3 regions of the Enterobacter sp. I4 genome follow, and region 3 is predicted to be linked to each of the others. Evidence: predicted binding sites of a transcription regulator. Region 3 holds the regulator's gene; each other region holds the start of a gene.
The links. Region 3 encodes CRP, which controls carbon source genes, mostly activating them, when cyclic AMP is high. Its sites were predicted from a motif close to ATGTGANNNNNNTCACAT; they were not measured.

Region 1: a site for CRP is predicted at 979-996, ahead of MOQ06_RS17195 (glutathione S-transferase). Genes of this name have one in related genera too.
Region 2: a site for CRP is predicted at 1,764-1,781, ahead of MOQ06_RS21125 (ABC-F family ATPase). Genes of this name have one in related genera too.

What each region holds. Positions count from the first base shown of each region.
Region 1 is NZ_JALBUO010000002.1:1,015,131-1,018,412, reverse strand. It holds gene MOQ06_RS17200 (PTS mannitol transporter subunit IICBA) at 1-720, opposite strand, end outside; gene MOQ06_RS17195 (glutathione S-transferase) at 1,157-1,765, shown strand; gene selA (L-seryl-tRNA(Sec) selenium transferase) at 1,869-3,254, shown strand; gene selB (selenocysteine-specific translation elongation factor) at 3,251-3,282, shown strand, end outside.
Region 2 is NZ_JALBUO010000003.1:395,929-399,210, reverse strand. It holds gene MOQ06_RS21135 (GntR family transcriptional regulator) at 1-701, shown strand, start outside; gene ldtB (L,D-transpeptidase) at 744-1,664, opposite strand; gene MOQ06_RS21125 (ABC-F family ATPase) at 1,887-3,282, shown strand, end outside.
Region 3 is NZ_JALBUO010000002.1:800,418-803,699, reverse strand. It holds gene MOQ06_RS16275 (YccS/YhfK family putative transporter) at 1-1,028, opposite strand, end outside; gene crp (cAMP-activated global transcriptional regulator CRP) at 1,086-1,718, opposite strand; gene MOQ06_RS16265 (OsmC family protein) at 2,029-2,433, shown strand; gene MOQ06_RS16260 (phosphoribulokinase) at 2,498-3,282, opposite strand, start outside.

The DNA.
Region 1 (3,282 bases), 210 kb from region 3:
CTTCGCGCTGCCGCGACCGAAGAACATATATGCCAGCAGAACGCCCATGCCCGGACCTGGGTTGGCTTCAATCAGGAAGAAGATGGACTTGCCGAGATCGTGAGACTGCTGAATACCCAGCGGCGAGAAGATACCGTGGTTGATGGCGTTGTTCAGGAACAGGATTTTCGCCGGTTCAACAAAGATAGACGCCAGCGGCAGCATGTCGTGCGCCACCATGAAGTTAACGCCCGCCGCCAGCAGCTTAGACAGCACTTCAACGGCCGGACCAATGCCGAGGAATGCCAGAATCGCGAGGATCATCCCGATGATGCCCGCGGAGAAGTTGTTCACCAGCATTTCGAAGCCGGACTTGATTTTGCCATCAACCCAGACGTCGAATTTCTTAATGGCCCAGCCGCCCAGAGGACCGGCAATCATCGCGCCGAGGAACATCGGCATATCCGCACCGACGATAACACCCATGGTTGTGATGGCACCCACTACGCCGCCACGGTCACCGCCTACCAGACGACCACCGGTATAACCGATGAGCAGCGGCAGCAGGTAAGTAATCATTGGGCCAACAAGCTTCGCCAGCGTTTCGTTAGGCAACCACCCTGTCGGAATAAACAATGCGGTGATAATACCCCACGCGATAAACGCGCCGATATTTGGCATCACCATGTTGCTGAGGAAACGACCAAAGCTTTGAACTTTGATCTTGAAATCGGATGACATAAAACACCCCTTCTTATGTTTACGCTTAGGCTTGCGGCCCGAGGTTTATCGTTAATGTGCGGCGGCAGAGGTAGCCGGGCCCTGTTCTGATGTTGTGAAATCTGGCACTGAATCGTTCAACTGTCCAGACAGCGAAATTTTGTGTGATCGTCGTCACGTAAATGTAGGGGGTGAGGATATTAATGAAGTGATCGGGATCACATATCAGGTGTGTAAAAAAAATACATCGCACGAAATTTCGCCAGAACAGGCGCTTTTTTGTGATGATTATCACATTGTCAGGTTGGCGCTTTGTTTTCGAGTTGTGACTGAATTCACAAAATATTTTTATGCAGATTTCTCCCGTATCACCTAAGGACAGGAATGCGATACGCCTGCCTGCCTTTTTGCCCGGCTTGATCCATACTGACCTCTTTGTGGGCATTAAGGATAAGCAATGAAACTCATCGGCAGTTATACCAGTCCTTTCGTGCGTAAAATTTCGATTCTCCTGCTGGAGAAGGGGATCGAATTTGAATTTGTGAATGAACAGCCGTACAGCGCTGAGAACGGCGTTGCGCAGTACAACCCGCTGGGGAAAGTTCCGGCGCTGGTAACGGACGAGGGCGACTACTGGTTTGACTCCCCAATTATTGCGGAGTACGTCGAGCTGCTCGGCGTTGCGCCAGCCATGCTGCCAGCGGATCCCAAAGCGGCGCTGGCGATGAAGCAAATCGAGGCCCTGGCGGATGGCATTATGGATGCGGCGCTAGCCTCCGTGCGCGAGCAGGCAAGGCCCGCCGCACAGCAGTCAGAGAACGAACTGCTCCGCCAGCGTGAAAAAATCAGCCGCAGCCTCGATATGTGCGAACAGCTGATCCGCGACGGCAAAATTCAAAGCGATAGCCTGAATCTGGCGACGATTGCCATCTCCTGCGCCATTGGCTACCTCAATTTCCGCCGCGTCTCCCCCGGCTGGTGCGTGGATCGTCCCCTGCTGGTCAAACTCGCGGAGACGCTCTTCCAGCGCGAAAGTTTTGCCCGTACTGAACCACCAAAGGCTTGACGCGGGTTATAACACTTCCTGGCGGGAGGCGGTACAATCCCCCCACATGTTAACTCCCTCTCCCGTTGGGAGGGGGGAAGATATTTACTCGCCAGGCGCATTCATGACTACTCATCATTCCCTCTACAGCCAGATCCCCGCTACCGATCGTCTGCTTCGAGATCCGAACATTGCCGCGGTGCTGGCGCGGTTCGGCCACGCTGCGACGGTCGACATGCTACGCCAGCTTCAGGACGACGCGCGTCGCCATATTCAGGCTGAAAACGCGCTTCCCGGCTGGTGCGCGGGGTGGGTGCAGGAGGTCGAACGCAGGCTGAGCGAGCACGCCCAAAGCGCCTTGCGCCCCGTTATTAACCTGACGGGCACGGTACTGCACACCAATCTCGGCCGGGCACAGCAGGCGGAAGACGCCATTGAGGCAGTGGCCCAGGCCATGCGCTCGCCGGTGACGCTGGAGTACGATCTGGACGGCGCCGGGCGCGGGCATCGCGATCGCGCGCTGGCGGATCTTCTCTGCCAGATTACTGGCGCGGAAGATGCCTGCATTGTGAATAACAACGCGGCGGCGGTGCTGCTGATGCTGGCGGCCACCGCGAGCGGGAAAGAGGTTGTAGTATCCCGCGGCGAGCTGGTCGAAATTGGCGGGGCGTTTCGTATTCCGGATGTGATGCGCCAGGCGGGATGCACGCTGCATGAGGTGGGCACGACCAACCGCACCCATGCAAAAGATTATCGCGCCGCGGTAAATGAGAACACCGCGCTGCTGATGAAGGTGCATACCAGTAATTACCACATCGAAGGGTTTACCAAAACGGTGGAAGAAGCCGGGCTGGCCGCCATCGGGCGCGAGCTCGGCGTGCCGGTCATAGCCGATCTGGGCAGCGGTTCGCTGGTGGATATGCGCCAGTACGGTTTGCCGAAAGAGCCAATGGTGCAGGAGGCGATCGCCGCCGGCGTGAGCCTGGTCAGTTTCTCCGGCGACAAGCTGCTGGGCGGGCCGCAGGCGGGAATTATTGTCGGCAAGCGCGAGCTGATCGCGCAGCTACAGCAGCACCCGCTGAAGCGCGCCCTGCGTGCCGATAAAATGACGCTGGCCGCGCTGGAAGCGACGCTGCGGCTCTATCTGCATCCGGAAAAACTGGCTGACCGCCTGCCCACGCTGCGGTTGTTAAGCCGTGATGCGGCTTCCATTCGCGCGCAGGCGCAAAGGCTGCTGCCGCAGGTTGCCCCGCATTACCCTGAGTTTGAGGTGCGGAGTGAACCCTGCCTTTCGCAAATTGGCAGCGGCTCGCTGCCCGTGGACCGGCTGCCGAGCGAAGCGCTGACGTTCACCCCGCGCGACGGGCGCGGAAGCCAGCTTGAGGCGCTGTCGGCGCGCTGGCGCGCCTTACCGACGCCGGTCATTGGCCGTATCGGTGAAGGCCGCCTGTGGCTGGATTTACGCTGTCTTGAAGATGAAGTGCGGTTTCTGGAGATGATGTTGAAATGATTATTGCCACCGCCGGTCACGTTGACCA
Region 2 (3,282 bases), on a different contig from region 3:
TCACCATAGCGCGGGAAATTAAGAAACGGATTATCAGCCAGCAGTACGCCGCCAATGAACCGCTGCCGGACCAGTTTGCGCTGGCGGCGGAGTTCAGCACCAGCCGGATGACCATTCAGCAGGCGATGCGCCAGCTGATCGTTGAAGGGCTGGTGTATACCCGCCAGGGGCAGGGCACGTTTATCCGCAAAAACTTCCTTCAGCTGTCGCAGTGGGATCTCTCCGGCAGCGACTACTTCGGCGCAACCAAAACCTGGGAGCATCTGGGCACGGTGAGCAGTCAGGTGGTGCACTTTGAGCTGCGCTTCCCGAACGAGAAAGAGCAGGCGTCGCTGATGATTAACCCGGATACGCCGGTATACGATTTTATCCGTCTGCGCTTGCTGAACGGCGAGCCGATGTCGCTTGATTCCACCGTGATGCCGCTCAGCCTGGTGCCCGGCCTGAATAAAACCCATCTTGAGGGTTCGGTGTTCCGGTATGTTCAGGAGACGCTGGGGCTGAAGATCATGGGGTCGTATCGCGTGGTGCGGGCGCTGAAGCCCAGCGCGCTGGATATGCAGCATCTTGTCTGCGAGCAAACCGATCCGGTGCTGGAGGTGGAGCAGGTGATCTATCTGGAAGATGGCACGCCGCTGGAGTACGCGCACTGTCACTATCGTTACGACCACGGCGGCATCGTTATCGTCAATAACGGATAAAAAAAAGCGGGCATCGAAGCCCGCTTTTTCGTTGTGTCGTTATCAGTTCAAACGCACAGGCATACCGGAACGGTTCTGAATCGCCTGGTCAACGACCGTCGTTTCTACATCCGCCTGAGAGGTAACGGACTGCACCGCGCTGGTCAGCTTAATCGGTACGATTTCGTTGTTGTTGATCTGCTCTTCGCTGGTGGACAGCGGGTTGTGCACTTCAATGTAACGGCTGCCGTCAGGCTCTGACGTCGCCTTCACCGGTTCGTTGATGAACTGCACGCGCGTGCCGACCGGCACGTTTTCGAACAGGAATTTGATGTCTTCGTTACGCAGACGCACGCAGCCGTGGCTTACGCGCAGGCCGATACCGAAGTTGGCGTTGGTCCCGTGAATCGCATACAGACGGCCAATGTACAGCGCGTACAGGCCCATCGGGTTATCCGGGCCGGCAGGCACAACTGCCGGGAGCGGCTCGCCCGCAGCGATGTACTCGGCGTGCATTTTGGCCGTTGGCGTCCAGGTTGGGCCCGCTTTCTTACGCTCAACTTTGGTGGTCCAGTTCAGCGGGGTATCTTTGCCCAGCTGGCCGATACCGATTGGCAGTACGATCACGGTGTTGGTGCCTTTCGGGTAGTAATACAGACGCATTTCGGCGCTGTTAATCACGATACCTTCGTGCACGGTGTCCGGCAGGATCAGCTGCTGTGGGATGTTGAGCACGGTTCCCGCTTTCGGCAGATACGGGTCAACGCCCGGGTTAGCTTCCATCATGTTAGACAGGCCGAGCTGGTACTGCGCCGCAAAGTACTCCAGCGGCTGCGTGTTGCCTTCCGGTACCGTCACCACCTGGTTTTCACCCACCAGACGGCTACCGTCCGTAGGCAGGGGATACGTCACCGCAGAAGCGGTCTTACAAAAACCTACTACGGCTAACGCCGCCGCAAAAAGCGTTGTTAATTTCATGTTCATGATATGCGAGGTATCTAAGCCATTCCGGCGATGAGTTGATAAGACTGAATCTGTAATGGGAGCGCATTATATGTGCATTCCCGCTAACAGTGAATTCAGATGTGTACGAAATCACATTTTTTTCGAATTTGTTAAAGTTTAGTGGATTGCCGCAACACGGGATCTCAATTCGGAATTGTGGCATAATGCCGCGTTTATCACACTTTTCGCAGGAATCTCTCCGTGTTAGTTACCAGCAACGTCACTATGCAGTTTGGCAGTAAGCCGCTGTTCGAAAATATTTCCGTCAAATTTGGCGGCGGCAACCGTTACGGCCTGATTGGTGCCAACGGTAGCGGAAAATCCACCTTTATGAAGATCCTCGGCGGCGATTTAGAGCCGACGCTGGGCAACGTGTCGCTCGATCCGAACGAGCGCATCGGTAAGCTGCGTCAGGATCAGTTCGCCTTCGAAGAGTTCACCGTGCTCGACACCGTGATCATGGGGCACGCGGAGCTGTGGGAAGTGAAGCAGGAGCGCGATCGTATCTACGGTCTCGCTGAAATGAGCGAAGAAGACGGCTATAAAGTGGCCGATCTGGAGACCCAGTACGGCGAGATGGACGGCTACTCCGCGGAAGCGCGTGCGGGCGAACTGCTGCTGGGCGTGGGCATTCCGGTCGAACAGCATTACGGCCCGATGAGCGAAGTCGCGCCAGGCTGGAAGCTGCGCGTGCTGCTGGCCCAGGCGCTGTTCTCTAACCCGGACATCCTGCTGCTTGACGAACCAACGAACAACCTGGACATCGACACCATCCGCTGGCTGGAGCAGACGCTGAACGATCGCGACAGCACCATGATCATCATCTCGCACGACCGTCACTTCCTGAACATGGTTTGTACCCACATGGCGGATCTGGACTACGGCGAACTGCGCGTTTACCCGGGCAACTACGACGAATACATGACGGCGGCAACCCAGGCGCGTGAACGTCTGCTGGCCGACAACGCCAAGAAGAAAGCGCAGATTGCCGACCTGCAATCCTTCGTCAGCCGCTTTAGCGCCAACGCCTCTAAATCGCGTCAGGCCACCTCGCGCGCCCGTCAGATCGACAAAATCAAGCTGGAAGAAGTTAAAGCCTCCAGCCGTCAAAACCCGTTCATCCGCTTCGAGCAGGACAAGAAACTGTTCCGTAACGCGCTGGAAGTGGAAGCCCTTACCAAAGGCTTCGATGAGGGTCCGCTGTTTAAAAACTTCAACCTGCTGCTGGAAGTGGGCGAGAAGATTGCCATTCTGGGCGCCAACGGCGTGGGTAAATCCACCATGCTGAAAACCCTGGTCGGCGAACTGCAGCCGGACAACGGTACCGTGAAGTGGTCTGAAAACGCGCAGATTGGTTACTACGCGCAGGACCATGAATACGAATTCGAAAACGATCTCACCGTCTTCGACTGGATGAGCCAGTGGAAGCAGGAAGGCGACGACGAGCAGGCGGTGCGCAGTATTCTTGGGCGCCTGCTGTTCAGCCAGGACGACATCAAGAAGCCTGCTAAAGTGCTCTCCGGTGGAGAGAAGGGCCGTATGCTGTTCGGCAAGCTGATGATGGAAAAACCGAACATCCTGGTGATGGACGAACCAA
Region 3 (3,282 bases):
TTATCCGCCATCAGGTCACGGGCGTACAGCGGGCGCTGGGTGCGCAGCACCCGGGCGATACGGCTGAAATGCCAGGCGGCAAACTGGCCGACCGGGTTATCCGGGTGCTGACGCGCTATCTTCTCCAGCGCGCCGAGCTGTTTGTCCATGGTAAAGCGCGTCGGGTAGCGGTGATAGAGAATATCGTCCGCCAGCACCCGCAGGCGCGCCGCAACGGTCTGCGCGTTCCAGCGGATCACCGCCTCCGCGTGGCTGCGCTCCACCAGCTTTTGCACCTCTTCCGGGTGGTGAAGGCTGACGGAGATATGCTCCTGCAAATCCAGCCCGACCTGGAAGATACGCAGCAGCCGCTTGTATTCCTGGTTTTGGCTGGCGGCGAGCATGTGCAGCTGCTGGTAGCACTGGCTTATCAGATCCACCACCTTTTGCTGGCGCTCCAGCAGCGGCGGCAGCGATTTTTCCGGATCGGTGTGCTGCGTCAGCAGGGTATATTTCGCTTCGCAATACTCCGCCAGCTGACGGTAGAGCAGGCTGAGGGATTCGCGCATCGGCTGTTCCCGCCACAGCCAGAACCAGAACCAGTTAAACAGCCCGTACCATAGCGTGCCGAGGGCGTAGATCAGCAACGGCTCCCACACCGGCATATTGCCCGCCAGGCTTAAGGTGAAGATGGCGGCGATCAGCGACGCGGGAAGGAGGCGGGCGTGCAGCGAGCTGATTTCGGCGGTCACGCCGAGTGTCATCGCCAGCACGGTCAGGATCAGCGGCAGGGGAATGTCCCGGGCCAGCAGGAGCTGGACGGCAAGGCTACAGCCGGCAAACAGGCAGCCGCCGACGATCAGGCGTTTGAAAAAGCGTTTATGCGGCGTGTCCAGACCGGCAATGTTGCAGCAGGCGGGAACGAGGGAAAACAGCAGGCCTTGCTGCAGGTGTCCGAGGATCAGGCCCACGGCCACGGGAAGACACAGCACCAGCGTTTGTCGCAGTGCGTAGTTAACTTCCGGGTGATAGATCAGCCTGCGCCACATGAGGAGTAGAGACAAAAACGGCGTGCCACCCTGCGGCGGCACGCCGTTTGGCCGGAATTAACGGGTTCCGTAGACCACGATAGTTTTACCGTGGGCAGAGATCAGGTTCTGATCTTCCAGCATCTTCAGGATACGGCCCACTGTTTCACGGGAACAACCGACGATCTGACCAATTTCCTGACGGGTAATTTTAATTTGCATGCCGTCAGGGTGGGTCATGGCGTCTGGCTGTTTCGCCAGGTTCAGCAGGGTCTGCGCGATACGGCCGGTCACGTCCAGGAAGGCCAGGTTGCCTACCTTCTCAGAGGTCACCTGCAGACGGCGCGCCATCTGGGAAGAAAGACGCATCAGGATGTCAGGGTTAACCTGAATCAGCTGACGGAATTTCTTGTAAGAAATTTCAGCCACTTCACATGCTGTTTTTGCACGAACCCAGGCGCTACGTTCCTGGCCTTCTTCAAACAGGCCCAGTTCACCGATAAAATCGCCCTGGTTCAGATAAGAAAGGATCATCTCTTTCCCTTCTTCATCTTTGATCAGCACGGCCACCGAGCCTTTAACGATGTAATACAACGTTTCCGCTTTTTCACCCTGGTGAATCAGCGTGCTCTTTGATGGGTACTTATGAATGTGGCAATGAGACAAGAACCATTCGAGAGTCGGGTCTGTTTGCGGTTTGCCAAGCACCATGCGCTGTTATCCTCTGTTATAAGCTGTCACCAGAGTCATAAGATGCATCCGGACTCTGGGGTTGCAATCGAATTCTTACCCATACCTGGGAAGTCGGCTGTCGTAACGTTTCGCAGCCAGTAAAGTTTGATGTCCTCTGCATACATGTGTAACGTCAATGTATTACTGTAGCATCCAGAGTGTTTTAGCATAGCTTTCGCCGCGTGTCTCCTGGTGTCTCGCTTCAGCATGACGCAGGTCGCCTTCCGTTGCGAGAAATGTAACGTACACGTAATCTGTCATAAAAAATGCAACGTTGGAGTGAGTGAATATGCAAGCGCGCGTGAAATGGGTTGAAGGGTTAACGTTCCTGGGCGAGTCCGCTTCCGGGCATCAGATTTTGATGGATGGCAACTCCGGCGATAAAGCCCCAAGCCCTATGGAAATGGTGCTGATGGCCGCGGGTGGATGCAGCGCTATCGACGTGGTGTCGATCCTGCAAAAAGGCCGCCATGACGTGACCGATTGTGAAGTGAAGCTGACGTCAGAACGTCGTGAAGAGGCGCCACGCCTGTTTACGCACATCAATCTGCACTTTGTGGTCACCGGTAAAGCGCTGAAGGACGCGGCGGTGTCCCGCGCGGTGGATCTCTCCGCGGAGAAGTACTGCTCGGTGGCGTTAATGCTGGAGAAAGCGGTGAACATCACGCATTCGTATGAAGTGATCGAGGCGTGATTGAGGGGGCATCTGCGTGTTGATGCCCTCACCCTAACCCTCTCCCGCAGGAGAGGGGATATGATTATGCGATCTGCTTCCCTTCCATCAACCGCTGTACCAGCGGCGTCATGATCAGCTCCATCGCCAGCCCCATTTTTCCGCCCGGCACCACTAACGTATTCATATGCGAAATAAATGAACCCTGCAGCATCGCCAGCAGCCACGGGTAGTCGATGCCTTCCAGATTGCGGAAGTGGATCACCACGAAGCTCTCGTCCAGCGAGGGAATGCTTTTTGCGGCGAACGGGTTTGAGGTGTCTACGGTAGGGACGCGCTGGAAGTTAATATGGGTTCGGGAAAACTGTGGCGTCAGGAAGTTGATGTAATCCTCCATGGAACGTACCACCGAGTCCATCACCGCCTCGCGAGAGTGCCCGCGCTCGCTGATGTCACGCGTCAGCTTCTGGATCCATTCAAGGTTAACAATCGGCACCACGCCCACCAGCAAATCCACATGGCGCGCCACGTCGTGCTGTGGCGTGACCACGCCGCCGTGCAATCCTTCATAAAACAGCACGTCAGTCGGTTCCGGGAGGGGCTGCCAGGGCGTGAACGTGCCCGGCACCTGATTCCAGGGCACGGCTTCATCGTAGGTGTGCAGATACTTGCGGGACTGTCCGGTACCGCTCTGCCCGTATTCACGGAAGGTTTGCTCCAGCAGGCCGAAGTCATTGGCCTCCGGTCCGAAGTAGCTAATGTGTTTACCCAGATCGCGCGCCTTGCGGATGGCCATGTCCATCTCCGGGCGCGTGTAGCGGTGAAAGCTGTCGCCTTCCACCTCTGCCGCCCGTAAATTCAGCTGTGCGA